Regions from separate parts of the Cyclobacterium sp. 10D3-21 genome, predicted to be linked through region 2. Evidence: riboswitches for the same ligand, from Rfam matches in the RefSeq annotation. Region 2 holds a riboswitch; each other region holds the start of a gene.

Region 1 (10,281 bases), 1.5 Mb from region 2:
TTTTATAAGGTATTGTGAGTAAGCAGACCCTCTTTGGTAGCCAAATAATAGTAAGTCTTTGCTTTTTCCGTCAAAGGCAAGGGATCAAAAACCTCATTCTCAGGTGCTGAATAACATCTTAACCACCCTTTTTCGAGTAGTTGAGCTAAATTTCTCAACAATTTGTTGTCTTCCCATTCCAAACTGGATTTCAGGTACTGATAGGATTGAAGAAAATACAATTCATCCAAAAGATCAAATTCATCATTAGTCATTGTCGCCACACCTTTAAGTATAATGACAAAATTAAGGGATTCATTAAGTTTTCCTTCCTTTCCACGTATAATTTCCAAAAATCGCAAAAGGAAGAGCGCCTACCACCAACACTGGATATATCCATCCAGCCAAAAACCAGCTTAGATTAGAAAACTTTAATCCATAATGGTTCAAAACTTTCCCCAAGGTTTCTTTTTCAAATTTAACCCTGAAAGCCCAAAAGAGCAGCATGCCCAGAGTAAATTCCCAGGAAAGGAAAACCAAAGGAACACTTGTCAATAAAAGGAGACAAAAAACAGCCAACATTACCGCCGAGAGCAAGTGCCCATCCTCATTATGGGCATTCCATTTACTGGCCCACCTTGAGCGCTGGCGTATCCAATCAAGTGGACCTTTCAGGGCATACGTTTTCACCAATGTAAGAGGTGATAAGAGGTAATTCGTGGCTGAGGACCCAAATTTAGCACGTATCTTTTTAAGCAAAAATTCATCATCCCCTGAAGGAATATGGGCATTCCCTTCAAATCCCCCTACTGCGATAAAGGCTTCTTTTCGAAAAGCTAAATTGGCTCCACTACACATTAATGGATTGCCTTTTGCGAATGAAACCTGTGTCATTAGAATAAGACTGGCCCATTCTATTTGCTGAAAATCACTGAAAACTCCATTGCCAGATATAGTCATCACAGGGCCAGCCACCAATTGGATGGTAGGATCCTGAAATGGGGCTATTAATTGCTCCAACCAAGCTTTATTAATCCTAACATCAGCGTCTGTTGTCACAATAATAACTGATTTGCTGGCATGGATTCCTGTAGTTAGCGCCGCTTTCTTACCTATACCGTTGTTATTGATTAATTGCCAGTTGGGTAGGTTGTGATTGTCAATAAACTGCTTCACCATTTCAACGCCATTGTCCTCACTGTGGTCATCGATAAAGCATACATTTGCCAATGAAGGCAGGTTTTCAGACAAGTGGGGAAGCAATAGTCTTAGGTTTTCTTCCTCATTTCGGAACGGAACCATTAAAGTACAGTGACTTAGGAGACCTTGCCCAACTCCTACAAAACCCAATGGATCCTTGTCCTTGCTCTCCCAAATGCTGGTCAAATGCCTTAAGCCCCAAAAATAAGCTGTGGCAAATAAAAAATAGAGCATTCCTAGGACAAGCATTTAATGGGCATTTGAGGATTTGTGGTAAATTGCACCGATGAGTAAAATTGTAAAAAATCCAATCAAAGAAAAAATAATTTTGGGTATTGACCCAGGAACCTCAGTAATGGGGTATGGCTTAATTTTGGTACAAGGATCTAAATACAGCGTTATCGAGTTCGGTGTCATCCATCTCAAAAAATACAGTGACCATGCTTTGAAACTCAAAAAGATTTTTGAAAAGATAACGTATATTATAGAAACACATGGACCAGATTCCATGGCCTTGGAAGCCCCATTCTTTGGGCAAAATGTCCAGTCCATGCTCAAACTAGGCCGTGCGCAAGGTGTGGCCATGGCAGCAGCCTTGGCAAAGGAAGTTTCTATAACAGAATATTCTCCCAAGAAAGTAAAGCAGTCGGTAACAGGCAATGGCAATGCTTCAAAAGAGCAGGTGGCTGAAATGCTTAAATCATTATTAAACTTTGACGAAATCCCCAAATTACTAGATGCAACAGATGCATTGGCTGTGGCCTTATGTCATCATTTTCACGATGGTAGGATTCAGACCAAAGGGAGAAGTGGTGGCTGGAAATCTTTTTTAACTGAAAATCCTGACAGGATTAAAAAATAATTTTTCACCATTAAATTAGAATTCTAGTCCATAATTGATAAATTAGTAAAGAACTAAACCCATATAGCTATGAAAAAAACGGCATTGGAATGCGAACACTGTTTTACTAATTTTATCAGTCAATTGAATGAATTACGGGATCTAATTCAGGAAGGGAAGAGTCATGGTATGAATGATGCCATACGCGCCAAATTGATTGTAAGTTTTGAAAAATCCCATGATGCTGCTTTGGAAACCATAGCCTCCTATTTCAAAACGCAGGGCAAAGCACCTTTTTCCGGCTCTAGAGACATTACCGTGGAAGCTTTTCACGCTGATCTGATAGATGATGGACAAGGCTGGCTGGACATGATTATTCACAGAATCAAATACAACCCTCTCTATCCAGGTGATTATCTAGGATCACTTTCTGAAAACATTGTTAAAAAATACTTAGGGTTTTTGGAGGGTTTTGAAAGAAATATGGAGGAAAAACTAGATAGCTAAGAGGATTAAACACCTGCCCTAACCACTTTTATTTATTTATTTTCTGAAAGTTGTAGCATTACAACAAATAATTGCGTCTTGGCTGAGAAAAGTGACACAAACGATTCCATTTTTATCTATTTACCCTTTTCCCATTAAGCCATGAAAAAAAAATTACACCCTCACTTTACCATTGGGATGCAACTTATGCTCTCCTTTATGCTGGTATTGGTACTTCCCTCCTGTGAAGACCAAATAGAGACGACTTATACTTATCAAACACAGGTACCTGTATTTATAGAGATAAACTCATTCAGGGAAGCTGACATTGTCATAGAACCGGGTATACCATTGGATCAGCCGGGGAAAATTTACATTTATGGTGATTACCTTTTTATCTCAGAACCCGGGAAAGGCATCCATTTATTAAACAATGCTGACCCTTCGAACCCTCAAAACCTAAATTTCATCAATATTCCAGGCACTGGTGACATGGCCATCAATGAAAGCATCCTCTATGCCGACAATTATATTGATTTATTGGCCTTTGATATTTCGAATCCTGAAAACATTCAGTTGGTAAAAAGGGAAAAAGATGTTTTTCCTAACCTCTATTCCAATGAAGAAACAGGCACCATTATGACTTATAAAGATACCGTCATTACCTCCACTGAATCCAATATGCGCTGGAACAGCTGGGGAAGGCCTACCTTTAGAACCGACATCATGACACTTGAATCCGCCTCCTACAACAGTTCCAAATCTGATGGTGGGCAGAGCTATGGACAAGGTGGCTCAATGGCAAGGTTTACCCTTTTAGGGGGTCACCTCTATACAGTGGACAACAACAGTATGCGGATTTTTAATGTAGAAAAGCCTATGGACCCCAAATACCTCAGCGATATAAACTTGGGTTGGGGTATAGAAACAATCTTTCCTTTTAAAGGAAATCTTTTTATTGGTTCCATGTCAGGCATGCACATTTATGATGCCAGCAACCCTGCAGAACCTAGGGAAATGGCTGTCTATTCACACATAACCTCTTGCGATCCAGTGGTGGTCAATGATGATTATGCTTTCGTGACCTTGAGAAGTGCTGCCATTTGTCGAAATGGAGCCAATGAGTTACACGTTCTAGACATCAAAGACCTTAATTCTCCTACCCTATTGAAAGCTTATCCTATGGACAACCCACATGGACTGGGACTTTCTGGGGATTATTTGTACCTGGCAGAAGGAGATAAGGGATTAAAGAGTTTCAATGTTTCAAATGTCATGGAAATCAGCAACAATCAAATTGAGCATCTGAAAAATTACGTTTTTCTGGACATTATACCCGGTCCCAAATCATTAATAGTGATCGGTCCTGATGGCGTTTGCCAATTTGATTACTCCGATCCAGAGAAACTTAAAGAACTAAGCTGTATCAATGTTTCCAACGGATAAATGAAAAATCTGTATTTATTTTTCTTAGCTGCATTCATTTTGTCCTGCCCCCTGATCAGCATGGGGCAGGTTTTACCCTTTGTATACCATTCAGAATTAGGCCTGCTTACAGGCTCTGATAACTTTGGTCCCAGAAACAATTTCACCTTTCAAACTTTCAATGGTTTTCAACTCACCCACAGGCATGCAGTAGGTTTCGTGACAGGCCTGGACCAATATGCAAACTATTCTGTCCTTCCTTTGGCTTTAGGTTGGCGAGGGGTTTTAAATCCTCAAAACAAATGGCAGGTGTATGGTGGTGGAGAGTTTGGTTATGGTTCTGCCGTTTTTGAAAGCGTAAAAGTAAATGAATGGAGCCAACACAATTGGCGTAAAGGGGGCATGATGGGGCAGGGAACTTTAGGCCTCAGATACAAAACCAAAAAAGCCAATTTCTGGACGTTGAGTATTTCATTGAAACGACAGATCAGCTATTTTTATACTGGCAACCCCTCCAGGTTATCTCCAAATCGTAACCGACCTGAAGATTGGAACTATTTTGAAGAAGACAAAGTCACCTTCAATAATCTAGTTTATAGGGTTGGGTATTCGTTTTAATAAGGTATAGAATCAATTTCTTTTTCTTTGGCAACCACAAGATCGGGTGGTCCTGATCAAACTATTTCGATTAATTGTATGCCTTCCCGAGCCTTTGTTCAACCCACTCTGGGGTTGGGAATTTAAGGGGTGATTGGCTGTCCACGGGTTCTCACCCGTGGTTAATATTGTTGAAGCCCTTCAGGCTTCTCTGAATCGCTTTATTATTCAATATTTTTTTTTAGAGAATCATGTATAGACTCCTGATTTTTCATGGAGGTCTGCTCAGTAACCGGATCCTGAACGGAATCAAAGGGGTAGGTCGTCTGGAAATGAGGCTTGAAGATCTGTTGGCTTCTTAAGCTTTTTTGGGTAGGCAATGAGCATTCCACTATATCAATTGTATTAACCTTGAGTATATGCGTAAGCAACTTCCCGACGAGAGGAGATTGCCACACCCTTTCCTGGCTTAGGCTCTTCCTAAAGGGTTCGCAATGACGGTATAATTAATATTAGCCACTTTACTAAATAATCCCAGACCTGAAGGGTCTGAACAATAATAACCGTGGGTGCCAAACCCCACGGAAAAGGCAAACCCTCCTATTCTCAACCCCGGATGGGGTTGAACAACTTCCCCCAATCAACTGACTTAAAAAAATAGCGAAACCACTAATCAATCTAAAGATAAAGTGGTTTCGCTACACATTATAGTTAATACGTTAACTTAGCTTTCACAGCTAAACCTGGATAAATAAGACCAATCAAGGGAAATAAAATCCACTTGGGCCTCTACCTACAGCTACCTCATCGATAAGTTCTCCCTGAGCATTGATACGCATTACGGTACCATTGCCTTGCCAGCCATTGTGCTCCCCTATATACAAGGTTTGTGAGTCGTTATCATAACCCAAACCATAGAAGTTACTGCCGGAATAAAAATCCGCATCCACAACCGAACCTGAAGTTATGGCCAGTTTCACTACCACATCTTCCGTCGCCTGGTTGCTAATGACAAACAATTCACCACTATTATTGATGGTGAAATTACCATTGTAAATGCTATTGCTCACAGGAAATTCAAGGGTTTCCACTACTTCAAAAGTAGCTGAATTTAACTTGTGCAGGTAGACTTTCTCACTGTCGTTGGCATAGAGGTAATGACTTCCCTGAAATTCAAAAAAGAAAAATGGGGTTCCTTCTACATCTACTGTTTTCTCCACTTCATCCTCTCCAACCTCTATCACAGCAATGGTTCCCAGTTGACAGGCTACCAATATTCTGTCCCCGACAAAAGCAAGCCCCTCAGGTCTAGATGGTGTAGGGATTTTATAGGCAATGTCCCCTCCTGTTATGTTTTCAACAACAGCCACAAAGGATTCAGTATTGCTCCAGGTAGCATCATATGGTCCCCAATCGCTAATGTACAATATACCATCAGCCCTGATCATACTCCTGCTATTTACCAGGTCATTACTGACCGCACCTACAGAAATAAAATCAGCTGATTGGACAACTTCTACCTTTCCGGTATTGGCCACAAGATAAGTATAGTCATCATAGCTAATCAAATCCTGAAGTAACCCTGCAAATGGTCTGGAATTAATGTTTTCAAAAACATTGGCTTCCGCCTCTGCGGTGGTCTTATCAAAATGGTAAACTTCACCATCATTGGCCCCAAATGCCCCTTCATTGATTATCAGCACACCATTTTCATAGGCCCCCTGAGGAATTTCAACCGGATCCGTCCCACAGGATACCAAAAGGGCAAACAAAAATAACTTACAGGCTAACTGCATTTTTTTCATAACTCTACATTTAAATTAAATTGAAAATTTCTTCCAGGCATGGACCTCAGGCGAACCACCTGATAATCCGTATTGAAAATATTATTTGTATGGAATCCCAAATTCCCCTTTAGTTTTCCTCTCCACTCAAAGGCATAAGTGACCCCAGTATCCCACAAGCTGTAGGGAGCCAAAAGGGTTTGGTTATCCGTGGTCACATACCTTTCACTTGTCCATTGCTGCTGGATGTAAAACTTGTAGGGGCCATTTTGCAGGCTTCCTTGGGTACGAATTTTATGCTTTGGAACATAGGGAAGTTGTTTTCCCTGACTGAGTGAATTTCCTTGATCTCCGGATTGATTGACCGCACTATTCAAGGAATAGTCCCCATTCATTTCCCATCGATTGCTACCTTGCTTGAATATTCCTTTGAAAAAATACTCCAGTCCCTGGTTGACCACTGAACGTACATTTTCAGCCTGCCAATAGGTACCTTTTGGCAACCACAAAATCCAATGATCTACATCCATATGAAAATAGGTAAGCCTGTTTTCAATAGTAAAAGTGGATAAATTGACTTTACTGGTAAGTCCTACTTCCTTGCTTAGGCTTTTCTCAGGTATCAAATCGGGATTGCCACCCGGCACCCAAAACCTATCGTTTAAAGTGGGAATTTTAAAGCTTCTTGACAGATTACTTATTAATTGCCAATTCCATAGAGCTGAATTAAAGAAAGCCCATTCTACACCCAATGAAGGGGTAAACGGAGCTGCTTCTCCTTCATGGATTAGCTGCCTGAATTGCATGGAAATCCCTAAATTTTGCCTTGGTTTATAATTGGTGGCCTGGTACAATTCTAACCGTTGTTCCTGACTGTTGTAGGTAGCCAACTGGCCTTTGATATGGGAATAGCGGATACCGCCAAGGGTCTGCCATTTTTGAGAGAAAGAGTAATCCAAGGCAGTGCCTAGTAAAAACAAGCGCGTTTGGTTTCTATCCGTATTAAAAACCATCACATCACTGGATATCCCGGTTTTGGCTGTCCAGGTAAACTTTTCACCCGTGAATGCATAATCAACTACAGATCTGACACTGTGGTCTTTTTGTACATCGCTTACAGCTGAGCCCAACAAAGGTTGTATTTGCCTGTCATTGGAATTGATCCATAGGTTGGCTTTTAAGGACTGTTTCGGGCTTATTTCAAAAGCAATATCCTGTACCAAACCAATTTGTGATACCCTGGCATGGTCCTGCCGTTTTTCCGGGGTACCGGGACTTGCCCAATCCTTATAAGTAAAATTATTTGCGGTATAATTTCTGTAGACATTGGTTCGGAAGGCAAATTTTTCAGCTCCCTGACTGTAGCTTACCTGCTGGTGCCAGCGACCAAAACTCCCCAAAAGTGTTCCAATTTTCAATTCATTGCCGGTATTGAATTTCAGGTCAGAAGACAAATGAACAGATCCTCCGATGGCATCGGTTCCATACAAAGCCCCTGAACTCCCGTAATGAATATTTACATTATCAAAGCCACCTATCGGGAAAATTGAATAATCCGCCTGCCCCAATGAAGGGCTGTTCACTGGCAACCCATTCCAAAACAAGGCATTGTGTCCGGCAGAAGTACCGCGCATGCTTAAAGAAGCCAGCATTCCTGATCCGTATTGTCTTAAAAACAAGCCTGTTTCCTGCTGTAAAACCTCTCCCAAAGAATATCCGGACAATTGATCTAACCTGTCCGCATCAAGGGTCCTTACATATTGACCAAAGGCATATTTTCTTAAAGCAGCGGCATGAACTTCCACTTGGGAAAGCACCAAAGTGTCTTGACGGAAGGCCCTTGAGGAATCAGATTCGCTCTGCCAACCAGCAATAAAGAAAACCAAGCAAGCAATTAATGACATCCTCTTTCTTTTTGAATAGGTATCCATGTTTTTACACATTTCGGAATAAAGAAGAGAATGGAATGTTAACTGATAACACCCCTTGAAGACAACCTTTGATAGGTATCTGGATTGGGTACCAATATTCAATAAATGAAACTATTGAAAACAGCTAAAACCTTCTTCTCAGCCTTTCTCCCGAAAGCCATGAATGGTAAGATTTTAATGGCAGGTCTCCTGACTTCCCAAGGTAAATCCGCCTTCTCACCCCAAAAGGGACAATGGCAAAGGATGGATTTCCATTTTCTTTATTGTTATAAAGATTGGGTTACAGTTGCGGGGACAGTTTCGGTTTCACACCGAATTCCCTATTAATCCCGAGAGCCTGGTAAAGGATCGGGAACCATAAATCGGCACAAACATACGTCAAAAACTCTATTCAAAAAACTTTTGAAAAAATTAAGCTGTTGGAAATGGACGCTGCAATGGTTTACTTTGAACTGAAAATCAAATCCTGTTTATTCTTTTTTACTAAGAAATGACTGTTATTCGCCTGTTTATTTTTGTTTTATTATTTCTTCCGGCTTGCCAGCAAGCCAGACAAGAAGGCACTTTGGATGCTCTGGAAGAAGTCCCTTTACGCTACGCAAAAGGTTTTGCGCTTTTCCGTGGGGAAAATTACCATGTAATTGAAATTGTTCAACAGGAAGGTGAAAACCAACGGTTTTTGGTTTATGATTCGCAAAAAGAGATTGATTTTCCTGATATCCCCATTGATGGGAAAATTGCTTCAGGCAGCCATAAAATAATATTGTCGGCCACACCACAAGTCGCTCATTTGGATTACCTCAATGCTGAAGAAAGTCTAATGGCCTTCCCTGACCTTGACCTGATCACTTCTGAAAAGATCAGGAAAAGAATCAATGAAAACAAAGTCATTGACCTTGGAAAGGGGCCAACCTGGGATTTAGAAAAAATTATTGACCTTCAACCGGATTGGGTCATGGTTTCAGGTTTTGGGGAAACTTCCAAAATGGTAGAGCGATTGAAGTCAGCAAAAATACCGGTAATAGTCAACAAGGAATACCAGGAAAAACACCCTTTGGGACGGGCCGAATGGATAAAAGTAACAGGAATATTGTTGGGAAAACAGGAAGAAGCCTCAGCCGTATATTCAAAAATAGCCGCCAATTATAAAGCTGCACAAGAACGCCTTAGTCCTGTCCCTGTAGAAAATAAACCTTCTGTTCTCTCCGGCTCCATGTACAAAGACATTTGGTATGCGCCAGCTAAAGACAGTTGGGCTGCTAAAATCATAGCCGATGCGGCTGGCCATTACCTTTTTAACACTATGGAAGGGACAGGAAGTTTGACTTTAAACTATGAGTTTGTTTTGGACAAGGCCAGTCAAGCAGATTATTGGATAGGGGCAGCCGATTATGCCTCTTTGGGCAGTATGGTTGCTCAAAACCCCAAATACAGTGGCTTTGAGGCTTACAAAAAGAAAAATGTATATACCTACACGCTGGGCAAAGGGGAAACCGGTGGATTCAGGTATTTTGAAGAGGGATACCTGCGGCCAGATTTGGTACTTTTGGACATGATCAAAATTCTCCATCCTGAAAAAGCGGTGGACCATCAGTTTAGGTATTTCCAAAAATTAGAGGATTAGGCTCATGACTCACCGCGTTAAGTTTACTTTTTGTCTGATTTTAATGGTTCTCTTATGGCTATTAAACCTGAGCCTAGGTTCCCTTTCTATTCCAGTAGCCTCCCTCCTGGAAAGGTTGGCGGGAATTCCTTTCCCTAGGGAGAGTTGGGAAATAATTGTTATGGATTATAGAGTTCCCAAGTCTTTTACTGCGGTATTGGCTGGCATAGGACTTTCGGTGAGTGGCTTGCAGATGCAAACATTTTTTAGAAATCCACTGGCTGGACCCTTTGTTTTAGGCATCAGCTCAGGAGCTGGCTTAGGGGTGGCCTTATTGTCCATGGCAGGAACGGCCTTTGGCTGGCAAATTTTGTCCGGCACACCCAATTATTGGGCAGCCATCATCGCCTCAAGTGGCGGAGCTATCGGCGTATT
Region 2 (10,281 bases):
GGTAGAGACATACCTCACGCATGAAAATGTGAAATTTGATGGTACTGTCAAACAATTGATAGAGCAGAAGTGGATCGCTTCCTGGACGGCAGCTGCAGAGTCTTGGTTTGACTACCGAAGAACTGGTTACCCAGAATTGGAAGCAGGACCTTATACTATTAGGTCAGTATTGCCTGTTCGCTTGTATTATATGGTAGAGGAACGAAACCTCAATGAGGCAAATGCAGAAGCTGCCATGAGTCGATTAGAAATCACCAACTTCTCAGAGGTTGATGGAGCCAATAGTGCTTGGTCTAAACCTTGGGTAATTCAAGGAACTGGCAAGCCTTGGTAATTTTGTAACCAATATCAAAATTTTAGATTTAGGGGCTTTTCGAAAGAGAAGCTCCTTTTTTAGCTCAAAAGAGCCAATTACTTCTGCCTGTTTTGAGCTAAATTGCAAAAAAATACTCAAACTTATGAAATTCCCCAATTCAGAGATTGTTAAATATTTACTCTTTGTTTTGCTATTGGTAGCATTTGGCTCCTGTACCAAGAATGTCTCCATAACGAGGTTGATGCCAGCAGAGATTAACATACCGAATCAGGTACAGCGTTTACTCATTGTGGATAGGACCAAGCCTGAAAGTCAGGGAGTGGCAATAATTGAGGGGATTCTTACTGGAGAAATGCCATTTGAAGTAAAAAATGCCATAGATGGTACCTTGGCGTCCATTCATCAGGAGCTGAATACTTCTCCCAGGTATGAAATTGTACGGGCAAATGAGAGACTGATAGGAGGGCTTTTTTCACAAACTTTCCCTGCACCTCTCAATCGGGAAATGATCCGAAGCCTCTGTGAACGTTATGAAACGGATGCTGTTTTGACTTTGGAGAAATTCAGTTCAGATTTTGTAATCACAGACAAAAAGATCACCATCAAGAAAAAAATCGGAAAAGATGAGAATGCCAAGACCATAGAAGTGCCCGGTATAATGGTGGAAGGGTTGGCTTCTGTTCAAGTAGGATTTAGATTGTATGACCCTGAAAGCGGCAATATTTTAGACCAAAGTGACCTTTCCAAAACCAACTTATGGTCAGCTGAGGCGGAGACCCGAGCCCAGGCTTTGCTGCTTCTAATCGAAAAAGCCCAAGCTACCAGGTATGTGGGGCAAATGGCTGGTGCTGCTTATGCAAGGAGAATCGCTCCCATGTACATAGACATAAACCGCACTTTTTATGCCAAATCAAAGAAGTACCCTGCCTTAGAAAAAGGGGCGCGCTTTGCCGAAGTCAATGAATGGGAACAAGCCATCCAAAGTTGGCAAGGAGGCCTTTCCCTTCCAGGAGATGATAAAACCTATGGCAAACTTTGTTACAATATTTCTTTGGGGCACGAAGTCCTTGGCGATTTAATGTTGGCCAAGGATTGGGCCGCGAGGGCTTATACGGAGTATGGCTTTAAGGCGGGAAGGACTTATGCCAAGGAACTCGAACAAAGAATGATGGAAGATGCATTGCTAAATCAGCAACTAGGGACTTCTTCGGATCAGTAAAAATTATAAAAATAAACCCGAATGGGGCAATTGGCTGAAATAAAAATATTAGCCATGGCCCCACCCGGGTCAAATCTTAATTAGGGGATTTAGCAGTTGTCAACTTAGATGACTACTTCCCTTATTTTGCAATTGTATTACACCAATTCACTGGTGGATTTTTCCATTGCTCTTAATTCCCTGGCAGCTTCCACCATTAGTTTCAGTGCTTTTTCTGTTTCGTCCCATTGTCTGGTTTTTAAGCCACAGTCTGGATTCACCCAAAGTTGAGCGGTTGGAATCACATCTTGCGCTTTTTTTATCAGCTGTACCATTTCGGATTTGGTAGGTACTCTTGGTGCATGAATGTCATAGATGCCAGGCCCAATTTCATTGGGATACCTGAAGTCTGCAAAGGCATCCAAAAGTTCCATTTGTGAGCGAGAGCATTCGATGGTAATCACATCAGCATCCATGGCAGCAATACTTGGCATAATGTCATTGAACTCCGAGTAACACATGTGGGTGTGAATTTGGATAGCATCGCTGACACCTGAAGAGGCCAATCTAAAGGCTTCAACAGCCCAGTTGAGATAGGCTTCCCATTCCGAACTCCGTAAGGGAAGTCCTTCCCTTATAGCTGGTTCATCAATCTGTATGATTTTGATACCTGCGCTTTCAAGATCCCTTACCTCATCCCTAATCGCCAGTGCAATCTGTCGGCAGGTTTGGGAGCGAGGTTGATCATTGCGGACAAAAGACCATTGAAGGATAGTAACAGGACCTGTCAACATCCCTTTTACACGTTTTTTTGTTAAGGATTGGGCATAAGATGACCAGAAGACCGTTATTGGTGCAGGGCGGAAAACATCCCCATAAATGATAGGTGGCTTTACGCATCTACTACCATAGCTTTGCACCCAGCCAAACTGGCTGAAGGTGAATCCTGCAAGTTGTTCACCGAAATATTCCACCATGTCGTTTCTTTCATACTCGCCATGTACCAAAACATCCAGCCCAATTTCCTCTTGTTTTCGGATGACCTTTTCAGTAGCCTCTTTTAACAAGTTTTCATACGTTTTCGAGTCAATAAAACCTTTCTTAAATTGAGCCCTCCAGTTTCTTACTTCTTTGGTTTGCGGAAAAGAGCCAATTGTAGTTGTTGGTAAAGAGGGTAGTTTTAGTATTTTTTGCTGCAAGGTTCTTCTTGTTACATACCTACTGTCTCTTTTATCATCTGAAGGCGAAATGGCATTAACCTTTGATTTCACGGTTTCATTGTGGATGAGACTTGAATTTTTGCGACTAGCAATCGCTGACTTGTTCACTTCAAGCTTCAACAGGGTGTCTTTATGAGGATTTGGCAAAGACAATTCCTTCAGTAATACAACTTCCTTTAACTTTTGTTTGGCAAAAGCCATCCATTGTTTGATCTCCGGTAAAAGAATTTCTTCTCGGGTTTCTGCTTCCAGGTCATAAGGGACATGTAACAAGGAGCATGAAGGCGCAAGCATAACCCTTTCACTACCTATACTGTTAATGACATGATTGATGACCCCGAGCGAATTTTGAAAGTCATTTTTCCAAATGTTTCGACCGTCCACAATCCCTAAAGAAAGGCTTAACTTTTCCGGAATAAGCAACAATATTTCTTTCAATTGATCTGGATTACGTACCAAATCCAGGTGAAGTGCGCAGATAGGAAGGGACAAGGCCAGATTAATATTGTCATTTAAGCCTTCAAAATAAGTGGAAAAAAGGAGCTTTAGTTTTGGAAAAGCTTTTCTAATGTTTTGGTATACCAATTTATAAGCCTCTTTTTCCTTTTCATTAAGGTCAAGACCCAAAAATGGTTCATCAAATTGCACCCAATCCGCACCATTTGTTTCCAGGTCTTTTAAAATTTCCAGGTAGACAGGGAGTATATTATGAATAAGGTCAATTTTATCAAATCCGCTTGTTTTTTCTTTTCCAAGCAATAGATAAGTAACGGGGCCTATAAGAACTGGCTTGGCATTAATGCCTTTTCTTTTGGCTTCTATAAACTCATCCACAACCTTGGTGGAGAGGTATTTAAAGCTTTGTTTTTCAGTGAATTCAGGTACCAGATAATGGTAATTTGTGTCAAACCACTTGGTCATTTCCATAGCGGTAATGTCCAGTCCATCCTTTTGGTAACCTCTTGCCATGGCAAAATAATGGTCCAATGGGCTAAGGTTTGGGTTTTCTAAAAGAGGTCGATACCTGTCTGGAATAGCCCCTACCATTAGGGACATGTCAAGCACCTGGTCATAGAAAGAAAAGTCATTGACCGGAATAAGATCAATCCCGATGTCTTGCTGGGTTTTCCAATTCTGAAATCGGATTGCTCTTCCTGCCTCGGCAAGTTCTTCCGATGAAATTTTGCCTGACCAATATTGCTCGCAGGCTTTTTTGAGTTCTCTTTTGCTACCGATTCGCGGATAGCCAAGAATGTGCGTTTGCATGTTCTTTTAACTTTTAAATTAATAAAATGAGTTAAAAGCCCTTTGCGTTATTTCGAAATTGCTAGGAGAAAAGAAGGGTGGGTAGATTTAGGAAATTACCAAAAAAGACGCAATTATCCCCGGGAAAACAATTGTATTTAAGATGATAACACCGAACCTGACATCACGCTTCGAATCGCGAAAGCATTGTCAATTCGAAATAGGCAGGTCTCCTGACTTGTAACATTTTTACCTTCCTTCCCATTCTTAATTCAAGAACAGTGGATTTGCTAAGGGTAAAAACCTTTGTAGTTACTTACAGTTGCGCGACAGTTCGTGATTCTCACACGATTCCCTATTAATTCACGTTAAGTAAAACCTATTTCGGTTGATGAAGAAATAATAAAAGAACTTATTGAACTCAAATGTAGGTCAGATAAATCACATTTCCTGCAAGAATGGTGAAATGGCAGGAAAAAAGTAGGGGTAATATTACACGCGGTGTAATTTATAGGGATAAACACCATCAGCATTCCATTGACAGACATATAAATTCTTGTCCCTGTCCAAACAGACATCATGGCAATGTTTGAAGACCGGTAGTTCCTGAAGCATCAGTTCTAATTGGCCATTTTTATAGACAGGTTCAGTGCCTCCGGGATTGGAAACCACCTTGTTGTTTTTGTCCAAAATGGTTACAAAACCTCTGTTTAGGCGCATGTTATAATTGCCTTTTTCCATTCCAAAACACACTCCTGAATACAAGTTTTCACCATCTAAAACCGGACGGCTTATAAATGCACCGGGTAGGTAATGAACTTCAAGATACTCACCAGCTAAAGTGAATCGTTTGAAAGTATTCTTTATTCTTGCAGAACATAGTAAGGTAGGGTTGGAAGGGTCTCTGTAATCAATGGCTACCCCATGGGCTTGTTTGAATTTGTCCGGCTGAAGAAAACTATCCCCTCCAAATTTTCGAATAAATTGGCCATTCTGATCGTACTGTAAGATAAACTGAGAACCATAACCATCGGCAACATAGATGTCTCCATTTGGGCCAATAGCTGTTTCTGTAGGACGGTAATAAGCATGTTCTGTATATGCCCCTATCTTGGAAGGGTGGTCCAGCTCCATTAGTATTTTACCATCCATGGAGCATTTCACAACTTTTCCTAAGCCAGTATCTGTGATAAATAAAAACTCCTCGTCTCCCTCTTCTGTAAGGGTCAAACCATGTGCTCCAGAAAAGTTCAAGGTCCAGGTATCCAGAATATTGCCTGAGGTGTCATAGATTAGGATATTGTTTTTTGGATGGTCCGTCAATAAGATCAATCTATTATTTTTATCAAGGACCATTTCATGGCAATTGTTTACAGGGTGACTGTTGCTATTGGCTTTGCTCCAGTCTTTTTCTACCCTGTATTTGAAGTCACCATGCCCCAAAATATCCTTCTGGATTTGTGCTGAATTTGAATTGATATTGAAAAGTGGCAATCCGGTAGTGAATACTGCGCCGCCACTTGTGATAGTTGTTTGAATGAATTTTCTTCTTGAATACATGAATTATAATTATGACAAAAGTTCTTTGATTACCTGTCCGTGGACATCTGTAAGCCTGAATCTCCTGCCTTGATGTTTGAATGTGAGCTTCTCATGGTCTATGCCCAATAAGTGTAGTAAGGTGGCCTGGAAGTCATGTACGTGTACTGGGTCTTTAGCTACATTATAGCTAAACTCATCTGTTTCTCCGTACACCATTCCTTTTTTTACTCCGGCCCCAGCCATCCACATGGTAAAGCATCCAGGATGATGGTCTCTGCCATAATTGTCAGCGGTGAGTCTTCCTTGAGAGAAGCTGGTTCTCCCAAATTCTCCACCCCATACAACCAAGGTGTCTTCCAAAAGTCCCCTTTGTTTGAGGTCCTGAATCAAACCTGCTGTGGCCTGGTCTGTGCTTAATGCTTGACGTTTGATGCCTTTAGGCAAACTGCCATGTTGGTCCCATCCCATGTGGTAGAGCTGGATGAATTTTACATCACGTTCGGCAAGTTTTCTGGCCTGAAGGCAATTGGAAGCATAGGTGCCAGGAATTCTTGCATCTTCTCCATAAAGCTCGTAAATATAATCCGGCTCTTTGCTGGTGTCTACCGCTTCGGGTACAGAGTTTTGCATTTTATAGGCCATTTCATATTGGCTGATCTTGGACTGAATTTCCGGATCTTGCCACAAGTCAAACTGGTGTTCATTTAACTTGCCGATATGGTCCAGGGCACGACGCCTGTCATGGTCATGTACCCCATGCGGATTATTCAAGTATAAAACAGGATCTTTGCCCGAACGAAATTGAATGCCCTGATGATGGGAAGGTAAAAACCCATTTCCCCAGGCGGTGGAGTTTAGTGGCTGTGATCCGGGACTTTTGGAAAGTAAAACCACAAAATTGGGCAAATTTTCATTGTCACTTCCCAAACCATAACTCAGCCATGATCCGATAGATGGTCTACCACTCAATTGAGAACCTGTTTGCATAAACATGACGGCAGGTTCGTGGTTGATGGCGTCGGTGATCATGGATTTGACAATACAAATGTCATCCACCACTTTGGCCGTGTGAGGGAAAATTTCACTTACCCAAGCTCCTGATTGTCCGTATTGCTTAAAATCATAAATTGATTTCACCAGGGGAAAAGTAGACTGATCTGCTACCATTCCAGAATTTCGCTGGGTTCCCTGAACGGAAGGAGGGATTTCTTTGCCATGCCATTTTTCCAGTGAGGGTTTGTAGTCAAAAGTTTCGATCTGTGAAGGGCCTCCCGATTGGAAAAGATATATCACCCTTTTGGCTTTCGCAGGAAAGTGCGTACCTGTAGAAAGTCCCTGGGGTTTGTAGAGTCCAGAGCTGTCAGGAGCTTCGGCAAACCCTGCCTTTTGACCAATAAGGCTGGATAGCGCGATGGCTCCAAAACCCAAAGAAGTCTTTTTCAAAAAGCCACGTCTTGTCTCTCCGAATTTGTTTATGTCGTTCTCGTTCATGGCGATTATTATCTTATGGTATACCCTTCCGTGGTATTCATTATTCCATTGATTACGGTAGCCAATGAGGCTACCCGAACTGGATCTAGCGTACTGTCTACCGGTTTGCTACCTGTGCTAAGGTAGGCCATTGCATCACTTTTATTCAGACCAAAGCGTTCTTCTTCCTCTTGATAAAATTGTTGAATGATCTCCATTTCCTGGGCGTCAGCTTGTCTGCCTGTACTTAATTTAAATGCCTTGGCCAGTTGCTCTTCCGGGCGATATTCTTTTATGAGTTTTTCTGCCGTCACTCTTGCTGCTTCTACAAATTGTGGGTCATTTAACAAGACCAGGGCTTGTAATGGCGTACTCGTTTCTGTTCTCCTTACCTTACACTCTGACCTGTCGCTTACATCAAAGATCATCATAGAAGGTGGTCCTGAAGTCCTTTTCCAAATCGTGTACAAGCTTCTTCTGTAAAGTCCATCACCTGGTTCTTGTAAATACCTGTACCTCCAGGATTTGGTAGTAATTTCATCCCAAAGCCCTTCAGGTTGATAGGGGTATGCACTTTCGCTATTCCTGTTTTGTGCTAGCAATCCACTTATGGCAAGTGCATTGTCACGGACCATTTCTGCAGTCATCCTAAAACTAGGGCCTCTTGCCAACAATAGGTTGTCTGGATCTTCTTCCAACAAATCAGGCGTGTTTTTAGAAGATTGCTGATAAGTGGCAGACATCACGATAAGTTTGTGCATTTTTTTGATGTCCCAGCCAGATTCTCGGAAAGTAACCGCTAACCAGTCTAGTAGCTCAGGATGTGAAGGCATGCTTCCTTGATTGCCAAAGTCATCAGAGGTAACGACCAACCCTTTTCCAAAATGCATCTGCCAGATTCTATTGATAAATACCCGGGCAGTCAAAGGGTTGTCAGCATCAAAAAACCACTTGGTTAATCCCAATCGATTTTTTGGCCATTTTTCATCATAGTGAAGAACAGGTTCAGGAATGCCCGGTTCAACTTGTTCCGTAGGCGCATTGTACATTCCTCGGTCTAGGATAAATGTAGGTCTGGGTTTCTCCAAATCCCCCATTACCATTATTTCTTTGATGTCTGTTGTGGTTTTAGCTCTTTCTTTCCGCAATTCTACCATCGATTTTCTAAGGCCAGTGGCTTCGGGATGGTCGGATTTGAAAAGGTAATCGGCGATCAATTCTTTGCTGAATTTATCCCCTTTAACTGCAATAGAGGCTTTGGCTTTTTCTGGATTGGTTTCATACAATACCTCCAAAGCACTTAATTCCTGGTCATAGATCTTCAATTCATCTAGCCCACCCTCTAGGAAAGTCTTCATTTTGTCCCTTACACCCAATACAAAGCCCCTAAATCCGTAAGTATGAATGTCGGGTTTGAATAAAATGGATTTATAAATATTATCGGCAGTAACTGTTACTGGCACCTTTTCCCCGTTGAGGTAAATACCGACTCCATCAGCTTTGCCCAATCCATTGTAAGTAATGGTGAGGTCTGTCCATTTTTTTACAGGGATTGCAGCGACTGTCTTTACCTGTATGGCATTGTCCGGCCAGCTGTAGGCCATGATAAAGTTCAGTTTATTGTCTTCCAGAAATAGAGAATAGCCTTTTAGCCCCAGACGGATGTCTTCACAGTGGGTAAACAATACCGCTTCATGGTAAAGCGTGTCGGGGAATACCGATAGGCTTACAGAGAAAGGATCTGTCTGGTCAAACCAGCCGACTTTATCCGGTAAGCTCAAAGTGGTATAGTCATTGATGAAAACCCCTTTTCCGGCAGCACCATCTTTAATTACTGGTTCTTTTATCACCGCCGCTCCAGGGTTATTGGTCTTTCCAGGGCTTTTAAAAGTGGATTTATTACTTGTTGGAAGCATCGATTCAAAACTGTAAGCTGCTACAAGTTTTGAGGAAAGACTTTTTTGGATTTTGCCTGGTAGATCGGCCTCTTTCAAAGGCTGCTGTACCCCCTCTTTTTTGGCTACTTTTCGCAAATCGTCCAAATGGGTTTCTTTGGACTTAATTTCACTGTCTATATAATTTAAAATCTTGTCTTGTTCTTCGTTTGTAAGCAATAAGGCAGGGCCAGGAACTTGACCTGGGCCATATACCGCAGTGCCCAACTCATTGGTACTGTTGAAAAATGCGGACAATTGGTAAAAGGACTTTTGACTTATGGGGTCATATTTATGGTCATGGCAGCGGGCACATTCCATACTTAAGCCCATGATTGCCTTTCCAACGGTGGAGGTACGGTCAGCTACATATTCTGCTCTGTATTCTTCGAAGACGATACCGGCCTCAGAATTCTTCTTATGAAGGCGGTTAAAGGCAGTTGCCAATATGCTTTCTTGCGTTGGGTCCTCAATGAGGTCTCCCGCCAGTTGCCAGGTGATGAATTGCTTATAGGACATGTTTTTGTTGAAAGCACGGATAACCCAGTCTCTGTAAGGACTAAAATCCCTGTGTTTGTCGTCCAAATAGCCATCTGAATCAGCGTATCGGGCCACATCCATCCAGTCTGCCGCCATCCGTTCGCCATAAGCTGCAGAAGAAAGCAACCTGTTAACTAACTTCTCGTAGGCTCCCGGGTCATCATTTGCCACAAATTCTTCTATTTCTTCCAGAGAAGGAGGAAGACCTGTCAGGTCAAAACTTACCCGACGGATAAGGTTTTCTTTGCTGGCTTTTTCTGCCGGCTTTCGGTTTTTGCTTTTCAGTTTGGCGGCTACAAAATGATCAATTTCATTATTGGCCCAGTCTTTATTCTCGATGTCAGGAACATTGGGTGTTTCAGGAGGAATAAATGACCAATGAGGTTTGTATTTTGCACCTTGTTCAATCCATTTGGTTAGGGTAGCAATCTCTGCTACACTGAGGCTAAGGTTTGATTCAGGTGGAGGCATCATCAGCTCCTTGTCTTCGGTCAGAATTCGGTTTACTACCTCACTTTTACCTGGTTTTCCTGGGACAATGGCATAATGACCAGCATTGCTCTTTAAGCTGGCATATGCAAACTCTTCCAAGTCAAGTCTTAAATCCGCTTCCTGATTGGCAGCGTCAGGACCATGACAGGCAAAGCACTTGTCTGAGAGAATAGGCTTGACGTGGTAATTAAAATCAATGGCCTCTGGAAGGTCTTCATAGGCCAGTTGGATGACTTCAGGTTTCTCCCAGCCACAGCCCACCAAGAAAAGGAGGAATAAGGTGAAAGAAAAGGATAACCTGTATATGATTTTGGGTATGACTTG
Region 3 (10,281 bases), 2.4 Mb from region 2:
ACTTCATCTCCGAATTCTAAATACTGATAAATACAGTCTGTCTGTTATTTCTCTTGATCCACCGCCGTTAGAAATTGACAAAACCATGGAAAACCTGAAACGAATAGAAATCCGAATACCTGCCTGGACGCTGGAAAATAGTATAGGCAACCTTAAAGTCCGGCTTTCAGAGGATTAATTTTATTCAAATTCAATTAGGTAAAAGCCATTCTATTTTCTCTTTTGAAATCACTTAATATACAGCTAATTAACAGCTATATTGGATTTCTGAGTTGCATTATCTCTGTTTTTGGGTAAAGTAAAATAGAACCTACTTCCAACGCCAGGTTCGCTTTCCAAGCCTACTTTCCCTTTGTGTTTTTCGATAAATTCCTTACATAGAATGAGCCCCAAACCTGTTCCTTTTTCGTCGTTAGTTCCTAATGTGGAATAGGAATTGTCAATTCTAAATAATTTTTTAATATTATCTTTGTCAATCCCAACACCACTGTCAGTAACAGACAATAAATATTCAAGCTCTGTTTCTTCAACTGCAATAATTACTTTCCCTTTAAAAGAAGTAAATTTTATGGCATTGGATATAAAATTTCGCAATACAGTTTCTATCATTGCTTTATCGGCGTATAGAACAAGTTTTAATGGTGCATTTAAACTTATCCCAATTGCTTTTTCCTCGGATGAAGTTCTCAACAATTCAATGGTCAATTGAATCATTTTAACAAGGTCAACTGTTTCTGGATTGAACGCTATTCGGCCAGTTTGAGACCTTGACCATTCCATCAAGTTTGACAATAATGTCATGGCATGTTTTGAAGAATCATTTATAATGGCAGCATAAGTATCAATTCCTTCATAATCTCTCTCCCTAACTTGTTCACTTAGGATTTCACTTAAACCCATAATGCCATTGAATGGACTTTTTAAGTCATGTGCGATAATTGAGAAAAACTTGTCTTTTGTTGAATTTAATTCTCTTAAAGAAGCTTCACTTTTTCGAAGATTAAACTCTGCTTGCTTTCTATTCGTAATGTCATTTATTACAGACACAACACAATTCACATTATTTATTTCGATGATTTCGGCTGAGATTAGACCATAGAATAATTCCCCTGATTTTTTACGAAACAAATATTCTTTTTCTACTATTATACCTTTTGAGGTTAAATCTGAGGTGAATTTTAATCGGTCTTCATTTTGATTCCAAATATTTAAATCAACTGATTTTAAACCAATTAATTCATAAGGTTGAAAGCCAGAAATTGATTGGACATTTTTATTTACTTCGAAAATTTCTCCATCCTTAAGTTTAGATAAAATAATTATAAAAGGAGCTTTATGAAATGCTTTTGAAAATTTCTCCTCCTGCTCATTAACATCATTCATCAAGCGTTTATTATACATCAGGAAAATACTATAAGTCAGAGATATAATTATGACCTCCCATGCCATTAAAAATAAAGATTCTGAACCTGTTGAATCTAAATAGCCTGCAAGGTCTGGTTGATTCTGAATGATGTATATAATGTGCAAAACCTGAACACAAAAGACCCCTATAAATACATACCCAACTGGCCGAGTTACCTCTCGCATAGCTACCGGAGTCCTTTTTAACATTAAATAAGCAACTTGAAAACTAATTAGCAAAAAAGCCAATGCAAAATTTATTTTTCTAATGTATAAATCGGGATGAAAAAAACTGAAATAAACGTGTCCAAGAAAAAAAACAAGTATCAATAAATAATTTTGAATTTGGGGTCCTTTTAACTTGACAAATTTCTCTAATCCAATTAATAATACAACAGTAGAAGAAACGATTAAGGTATTGGCCACAGGTATAGATAGCCAATCAGGAATATTACCTCGCAAAAATATTGAAATATTTCCAAGTGTAAGCATTGAAAAACTAAGCAATACTAAAGAAATATCAGGGAACCGCTTTTTTACCTGAAAATATAAAGAGACAATTAATCCTAAATTAATGATATTAACTATAATATAACTAAAAAAAACAGTCTTAAAATCAAATAGAGGCATATAAATACATTCTAATCAACACAATAAACATTAGTAATTTCTTATTAAAACCAACTATTACGCTAGCGTTATGCATTTCAGCTCATATCCCCCCTATATTTAGGAAGGCCAACTTCTAGACTTAGCAAAATGTGGTATAAACTGCGCTATCGATTTGGTTTCAAACAATTAAACTAAGGCTTAAAACACCAATCCTACCAAGCCAATAACCCCTACTAATTCACCCTTTGTCCTCAAAATTTACCTTTCGTAATTTTCTAATCTTTTAAGCTAGGGAAAAAAAACCAAACCATCATTGAAAAGTGTCGTCAATAAATACAATACTTTAGTTTAAAGTACAAAACACTTGGTCAAAAAGTAACCATTTAAGATAAATGCTAAGGAATCCTCATCCAATAAGCTGCGAGCGACACCCTTCCTAAAATGGAACCTTAATCAAGGATTTGCCCTTCAAGCATTTTTTATTCAAAAAAGAAATTTTTTTATCGAAAATAGAATCCTATCTTCGCCGCCGTAATGGTTTCCTCCTGGATATTGTCCTAGAGAAATTAAATTGGAATCCGGTGTGAATCCGGAACTGTCCCGCAGCTGTAATCTCATTAAGCTATTTCCAAATTTTAATGATCACTTTCTGTATAATCAGAGGGGAAGGTCGGAAAATAGTGAGTAAGTCAGAATACTTGCCAATACGATTTGTAATCCGAAATATGCGATAGACAATCTATTGCAGAATCCGGATTTAATTGAAAGCTTTCGGGGATTGAAGCTTGAAAACAAATTCGTCTTGCAACGCAAGATTTTGATTTCAGTTGGTTTCGTTGAAAGCTATTTGCCTTTAGACAAATAGTTTTAATGATCATTTACAAATGGCTTCCGAAGCAGGAGGCGATTCTTCTTTTGTGCGCTTTACTCTTTTTTGCTTGCCTATGCCAAGCACAGGAAAAGTATGGCAAAAAATATTTCCCCCCAAGGGATACAACCTCCGTTTTCGATATTGAAGGGATAACTGTCGAATCTGAAAGATACCAATCCCGTTTTCGCTCTCCAATGCCGGTACAGGCACTTAGAGGTAAAGATCTGGAAAAACTAAATAGTTTTTCAGTAGCTGATGCCATCAGGTATTTCTCAGGAGTTCAGTTAAAGGATTATGGAGGAATAGGAGGGCTGAAAACCATCAACGTCCGAAGTATGGGATCTGCACATACCAGCGTTTTCTACGATGGTGTGGTCATCAAAAATGCTCAAAATGGGCAGGTAGATTTGGGTAAATTCTCTTTGGACAATATTGAGGCTTTAGAACTTTTCAATGGTCAAAAGTCCAATATATTCCAGCCAGCTCTAGGTTTCTTTGCCTCTAACACACTGTTCATGCAGAGTAAAATCCCAGTGTTTGAATCGGGCGAAAAAGAGCATGCGAAACTTTCATTCAAAACAGGATCTTTTGGCTTGGTCAACCCATCCCTGCTTTATCAGCGCCGGATTAATGAAGGGCTTTCTGTGTCCTTCAACACAGCATACATTACCGCCAATGGGAAATATAAATACCGGTACCAAAAAGAGAATGGCTACGACACCACTGCTACCCGACAAAACGGAGATATCGAATCCTTCAGGGCAGAAATCACAATTCATCAGGCTTTCAAATCAGGAGGAAAAGCATCACTAAAAGGCTATTATTACGAATCAGAGCGGGGACTTCCTGGAGCCATCGTTGCCAATATTTTTAGTCATTATCAGCGTCTTTGGGACAAGAATTTCTTTGTGCAGGGCATGTTGCACAAATCATTTTTTGACAAACATGAGCTGATGGTCAATATGAAGTACAGCAGTGATTACAATCGGTACATAGACCCTAACTATCAAACGATTGAAGGTGCACTGGACAATCGATATAATCAAAAGGAATTCTACACCTCTCTAGTCAATCAATACATGCTAAACTCTTGGTGGGATGTGTCCATCGCTGCAGACTATTCCTTCAATACCCTGGATGCCAACCTATACCGATTCACTTATCCTAGCAGATCTTCTTATTACTTCGCGGTATCCAGCGCCATACATCGAGACAGATTAGAAATACAAGCAAACCTTTTAGCTGCTTATGTAAAGGATAAGGTAAAGTTTTACCAAAAAGGAAGCGACCAACAAGTTTTCAACCCAGTAATATCAGTTTCCTATCAGCCTTTTACCTTAAATGAGAATTTCCGCATTAGGGCCTTTTACAAAGAGTCTTTTCGAATGCCTACCTTCAATGACCGCTATTACACTTTCGTAGGAAACACCTTTTTAAGGCCGGAGTTCACAACACAATACAATTTAGGCAGCACATTGCAGGTCAAGCCCAACCTCATTTTAGACGCATTCTCCATTCAGATAGATGCGTATTACAACCGAGTTAAAGACAAAATTGTGGCCATGCCATCTGCCAATCTCTTTCGGTGGACAATGATGAACCTGAATGAGGTAGAAATTAAAGGACTTGAAACCAACCTACGTGGCATTAAAGAAATAGCAAACGTATCACTCGAAATAGGAATGGGTTACACCTTCCAGAAGGCAATAGATATTACGGCCAGCAACACAGTGTATGGAGACCAGATTCCTTATACGCCAGTTCATAGTGGAACATTTACCTCATCAGCCAGCTATCAGCACTGGCAAGCCAATTTCAGCTTCATCTATACAGGTGAACGCTTTAGCCAAAAGGCAAATTTACCTGTCAACTATGTCCAACCCTGGTATACCAGCGACCTGGGATTAACCTGGAAAAATCATTTTGGCAAGCATCAATACGCCATGGGATTGGAGACCAACAACCTATTTAACCAGTATTACGATGTGGTTTTAAACTTTCCAATGCCAGGAAGAAACTATCGACTAAAATTCAATATCTCCTTTTAAACCATGAAAAACTCATTTTGCTACCTCTTATTCCTACTTATTCTATCCACTCTATCGAGTTGTAGGGAAGATGATTTTATTCCTTTGCCTGACGAGGACAAGCTACCTGAGCAAGAAGCCTCAAATATTGCCGGATTTTATCTGCTTAATGAAGGCAATATGAACATGAACAAGGCATCATTGGATTATTATGATTACCAAACAGGGCTATATACCAGGAATTTATATGGCACAGCAAACCCAAGCTCAAAGCTTGGCTTAGGAGATGTAGGCAATGATTTAGGCCTATATGGCTCCAAACTTTATGCTGTAATCAATGCCTCCAATAAAGTGGAAGTGATGGATGCTGAGACTACAGAACGTATAGCCGTTTTGGAAGTGAAGAATGGTCGCTACGTAACTTTTGATGGAGGATTTGTCTATGTGAGTGCCTATGATGGTGAGGTTTCTTTAGGGAATGATAGGCCAAATGGCTTCATAGCCAAATATGACACAAGCAATTTTGACCTAATAAACAAAATAGAGGTAGGCCGACAGCCTGAAGAAATGGCTGTTTCCAATGGTAAACTTTACATCGCCAATTCTGGTGGTTATAGTCCTCCCCAGTATGAAAGCACCATTTCAGTCATTGACCTGGATTCATTTAAGATCATCAAAACGATAGAAGTTGCCATCAACCTGCACCGAGTGAAAGCAGATGGAAAAGGTAATATTTATGTCAGCTCAAGGGGTGATTATTACAATACACCTTCCAACCTATATGTCATCGACACGCAACTAGATCAAGTAATTGACAATTTTGACATCCCTTGTTCCAACCTTACTATATGTGGAGATACTGCTTATGTAATCGGTTCAGCATTTGACTATTCTCTGGGAGATTTTAAAGTTGACTATGCGATGATCAATACCCAAACCAGGGAACTCCTCTCCCAGCCCTTTATTTCCCAAGAATTAGTAGACAAGATCAAAATACCCTATAGCCTGGCAGTAGATCCATATACAGGAAACATTTACATCACAGATGCAGGAGATTATGTTTCTCTAGGAAAACTATACGGCTATAACCTAAAAGCTGATTCCTTGCTTTTCGAACAAGTAACTGGTGACATTCCCTCCCAAATCGCATTTGTATTCAAAAACGCAAATAAATACTAACTATTAACTAAAATCTAAACAGATGAAAAAACTAGTACCATGCCTCCTATTTATCACCCTATTAACATCCTGTCTGAAAGATGATCTTGAAGATTTACGAAAAGATGTTGACAGCCTTAAAGAACAAATGGCACAATATGAGAGCTTATTGGACGCCCTTAATAATCGATTGTACATTAAAAGTTATGAAGACAATAGTGGTTCCTACAGCATAGAATTAAGTGACGGCACTGTCATGAGCGTCAATGATTCGCCTTCATTTATTGAAATAGGCGATAATGGAAATTGGTGGATTGACAACCAAGACTCAGGTAAAGCAGCAGGAGAATATCCTAATAGCATGCCCGAGATAGGCATTGGAGAAGGTGGAAACTGGGTTATAGATGATGTAGATCTAGGGATTTCAGCTCAAAATCAGCTAGCAAAAGCAGGATCAAACATCATTGCTTTGGCACAAATTGCGGGGCAATTGTCTTTTGTTTTTGCTGATGGCAGAGCGATCAATTTTGATGCTTCAGCACCAGTGATTTCATTCACTATTCCAGACGGCGGATTTGTATTTAACAAAATGGCCTGGTTTAAGGTTGAAGCCGTGGTAAAACTCGATGCAGATGCCAATTATGAGTGGCTTTATGACGGCCAAGTGCTCGCAAATACGAAAGACCTTACTTATGTTTTTGCAAAAGCTGGAGAACATCTATTACAGCTCAAGGCCAAAAATGAATTTGGCGTAAGAACTGAACAAGTTACCATTACCATTAATGATGCAGTGTACAAAAATAACCTGACCAGGCTATTTGAATTTAAGCCAGCCCCTGGTCAGCAAATCAACAAGCTTCCTATTTGGTCAGAAGGCATAACTGCGGATAGCGTATTGAAAACTGCCGAAAAGGCCCTAACTAACAATTCATTGATCAGCTTGGGAAGTTTTGGAGGTTATGTTACTATGGGCTTTGACCATACAATTGTCAATGGTGAAGGCAATGACTTTTTGGTAAAAGGCAATGCCTATAGCAGTTGGGCAGAACCGGGCATCATCATGGTGTCTGAAGATGTAAATAGAAATGGATTACCGGATGACGAATGGTATGAGATCTATGGTTCTGAACACGGCAACCCCGAAGCGATCAAAAACTACGAAGTTACTTATTACCGACCTGAATCGGAGCCAACGAATCCAAATGAGCAAAACTACATCTCCTGGAAAGACAATCAGGGACAATCAGGATTCGTACCAAAGAATACATTTAATAGTCAAAGCTATTATCCAGGATGGGAAGCAGACAGTATTTCTTTCACCGGAACTTTACTTCCAACCAAAATCTATGACCAATCAGGCACAGGAACATTCTGGACCAACCCTTCTTTTGATTGGGGTTATGCAGACAATCAGTCTAATAACAATGAAGCTGCTCAAATTGACATCAGCTGGGCACATGACAGTGAAGGCAATGCGGTTAAGCTCCACGGTGTAGATTTTATAAAAGTTTATAACGGAACACTTGCCGCAGGAGGCTGGCTTGGTGAAGTATCAACAGAAGTCTCAGGGTTTACCGACCTTAATTTGTAATAATGATTAAGTATCAAGGAGGTTGTCTCGATTTTGGGGCAACCTCCTATTTCTTAGTCTTTATAAACTGAAGTCGGTCCCTTTATAAGCATTGTAAGTAATGTGAATTCGAGAATTAGTTCCCAACTAAATCCAATATTCAACTTACCCATTCAATTTACCTACCTCCGTATCTGCTTAAAATTCACCAAATCCCAATAACTAAAAGGACTATCTGCTGATAGCAATTTGTCTGCGGATTTTTTGTACTTTTTATTTTGGTACTTGTAAGCAGCAATATTAAGTTGCTCCTTTAATCTGGACAAATCCCTTTCTTTTATTTGTTCATAAGGCCAATCTTTCTTTTTGCTTGTATAGGCATTCAAAAAATCCAAGGCCTTCTGTATGCTTCCTCCTTTTTCACTCTCCCTACTCCAGAGATCTATACCTACTTTTTCACAAGCCTTGGCATAATACATAATCGCCAACAGGTTCATGGTACTATAATCCCAGGAACGAGTTCTTGCCAATTCTGCAGGTTGTGTTCCATCTTTCTCAATCATTTCCTCCATAATCAACGGCAGCCCGGCCTTGGCCAAACTATCCGCTCTATCTGTCTGTCCCAAATACAAAGTCAAGGGAATAATTTGAGCAAAATACCAAGTTGTATGGTTGTTGCCATTTACGGCTTCATCCTTACCGTGTTTGCTATTGACAAGCCATGACACATAGTTTGCCAACCAATCTTTCATGCCTTCCTCAAATGAGGTATTCCAATGGGTGGAATTTGAGAGCAGCATAAATTGATCCGGTAATTCTGCCATCTTTCTGGTATCAATAATACCTATTCCCCGGCCTTCCGTTCTTCCAGGAATCCGCTGGGCAAAATTTAGGTTGGGATTCATTTTGGTTTCGGGATCTAAAAACCAAACATTCGCTAAATGGATAGCTTGAGCAGCATATTTTTCATTGCCAGTAAAATAAAAAGCCTGACTTAAAACTTTTAAGGAATTGAGTAATTCACCCATATCCTCTTTATCCTTATAATCATAGTACTCAGGATTGATTTCTCCATCTCGCCTGATATAGGGTAGTCCATCCTCTTTTTCCGGATCCGGCCACCAGTAAGGCCCCATACTGGTATAATCATGGATATCTCCACTTGGAGGCAATTGCTTTTTATGTATGACTGAAAATGGACCGCTACTTAAGGCCTCGTCCGCTGCCATAATCAATGCCTTTAATTCAGGTGTTTTTTCAGGAGAAACAGTACCTATATTCTCTCTGGCTTTTTCCATTACAGGACCTTCCAAAAGAATAAAGCCATCCTGCTGTGCCCAAAGCAAGCTTGGGGAGACCAAACCAATAAACAGGAAAACATTAAGGGCAATTCGAATTTTTGGGTTAAAGCTCATTTTGGAGATTTTGGGTTTTATCGTTTACTGTTTTAAAACTAATCAGAATTGGAGAGATTTTGTCAGCATTGTTGCAGAAAAAAGCAGCAATACCGCCAAAATCAATTAATGTGCATTCACTAATCCACGGGCTACACCCGTGGCTGTGATATTACGCCCTGCCAGGGCTGGTGAAATTGAAGCAATGAACCCTAATCTACTATGATTATACTAAGCCTTTAAAATATAGGATTTGATCTTATTGCTCGAATTAAGGAATATTACCCTTAACTACTAAAATTCCACAATCAAAAGCTACTTAGAAGAAATGCTAAGCTTCACAGAATTAGCTGAAATAATGAAATTGGGCTGGTAGAACCTGGCCCAATTTCATTGCCGAATGTCTCCATCGGGTAGTGGAAAGCTCTTTGTCCTGTCTCGGGTTTAGTTAAAATCTGCAACCGACAAAACCAGGCTCCGCTGAAAAAACCCATAACCATAACTCAAGGTAAGGGTATCATCCTTTCCAAACGGAAGCTTCTGGTTTTCGAAAAGAATGGCATCTCCAGTAAATTCAATTGCGCCAATTAATTTCACCTCTAATGGTTGATCTTCCTTTAGTTGGACCATCATGCTGTCTCCAGCTTGATTGAAAATTTTGAGCGAAGCGCTATCTATGGTCTTGTAATCAAAATTTAGTGGGGCAGTGAGGGCAACCGTATATTTTCCATCACCAGTTTTCTCCAATGCAATATCCGTATAGTAATTGGCCATATAGGCCATACTCAAATTAAAAGCAGTATTGAACTGTACCCAGCCTTCTGTCCAACCCAGGTCCCCTGCCTCGGGAAAATTGGGATAGTGGAAGGATTTTGGGGAGCCATCAAAAACAAATTGAACGTCATCCAATAAACCAATTCCACCCCTATGTCGACTGTACCAACCCAGATCTACTCCTTCTACTTCTTCTGGTCCTTTATAGGAAAATTGCCTTCCTGTAGGATTCCTTCCAAAGGAATTTTCAAAGTGAGACCAGGCCAACATTTCCAAATCTTTCTTTAAATCCGCCTCCTCTAAAATCCCTGATGCAGCAAATAAAGCAGCAGGAAAACCCAATATATTGCCCGTTTCATTCCAACCCGGAGGCGTCCACTCTTCGGCACTGTATTTTCTAAAGTCCCATAAATTGTCGGAACGTTCCAACATTACTTGTGCCCATTCCTTTACCTTTTCAGGAATCCCTTT

The links. A riboswitch is a leader RNA that binds a small molecule or an ion and turns the genes downstream of it on or off. The one in region 2 is predicted to bind cobalamin.
Region 1: another riboswitch for cobalamin. It lies ahead of AC0L7T_RS20190 (TonB-dependent receptor); the one in region 2 lies ahead of metE (5-methyltetrahydropteroyltriglutamate--homocysteine S-methyltransferase).
Region 3: another riboswitch for cobalamin. It lies ahead of AC0L7T_RS16980 (TonB-dependent receptor); the one in region 2 lies ahead of metE (5-methyltetrahydropteroyltriglutamate--homocysteine S-methyltransferase).

Annotation. Positions count from the first base shown of each region.
Region 1 is NZ_CM147924.1:5,234,212-5,244,492, forward strand. It holds gene AC0L7T_RS20150 (GAF domain-containing SpoIIE family protein phosphatase) at 1-1, opposite strand, end outside; gene AC0L7T_RS20155 (hypothetical protein) at 3-254, opposite strand; gene AC0L7T_RS20160 (glycosyltransferase) at 298-1,428, opposite strand; gene ruvC (crossover junction endodeoxyribonuclease RuvC) at 1,466-2,041, shown strand; gene AC0L7T_RS20170 (nucleotidyltransferase substrate binding protein) at 2,111-2,527, shown strand; gene AC0L7T_RS20175 (LVIVD repeat-containing protein) at 2,669-3,952, shown strand; gene AC0L7T_RS20180 (hypothetical protein) at 3,953-4,549, shown strand; gene AC0L7T_RS20185 (DUF5074 domain-containing protein) at 5,290-6,333, opposite strand; gene AC0L7T_RS20190 (TonB-dependent receptor) at 6,330-8,243, opposite strand; cobalamin riboswitch at 8,406-8,618, opposite strand; gene AC0L7T_RS20195 (ABC transporter substrate-binding protein) at 8,734-9,867, shown strand; gene AC0L7T_RS20200 (iron chelate uptake ABC transporter family permease subunit) at 9,872-10,281, shown strand, end outside.
Region 2 is NZ_CM147924.1:6,746,241-6,756,521, reverse strand. It holds gene AC0L7T_RS26365 (SusD/RagB family nutrient-binding outer membrane lipoprotein) at 1-334, shown strand, start outside; gene AC0L7T_RS26360 (DUF6340 family protein) at 459-1,535, shown strand; gene metE (5-methyltetrahydropteroyltriglutamate--homocysteine S-methyltransferase) at 1,673-4,000, opposite strand; cobalamin riboswitch at 4,186-4,377, opposite strand; gene AC0L7T_RS26350 (NHL repeat-containing protein) at 4,472-5,539, opposite strand; gene AC0L7T_RS26345 (DUF1501 domain-containing protein) at 5,549-7,012, opposite strand; gene AC0L7T_RS26340 (DUF1553 domain-containing protein) at 7,021-10,281, opposite strand, start outside.
Region 3 is NZ_CM147924.1:4,334,574-4,344,854, forward strand. It holds gene AC0L7T_RS16970 (heparinase II/III domain-containing protein) at 1-178, shown strand, start outside; gene AC0L7T_RS16975 (sensor histidine kinase) at 244-2,034, opposite strand; cobalamin riboswitch at 2,535-2,736, shown strand; gene AC0L7T_RS16980 (TonB-dependent receptor) at 2,887-4,935, shown strand; gene AC0L7T_RS16985 (YncE family protein) at 4,939-6,093, shown strand; gene AC0L7T_RS16990 (hypothetical protein) at 6,116-7,663, shown strand; gene AC0L7T_RS16995 (alginate lyase family protein) at 7,825-9,057, opposite strand; gene AC0L7T_RS17000 (discoidin domain-containing protein) at 9,481-10,281, opposite strand, start outside.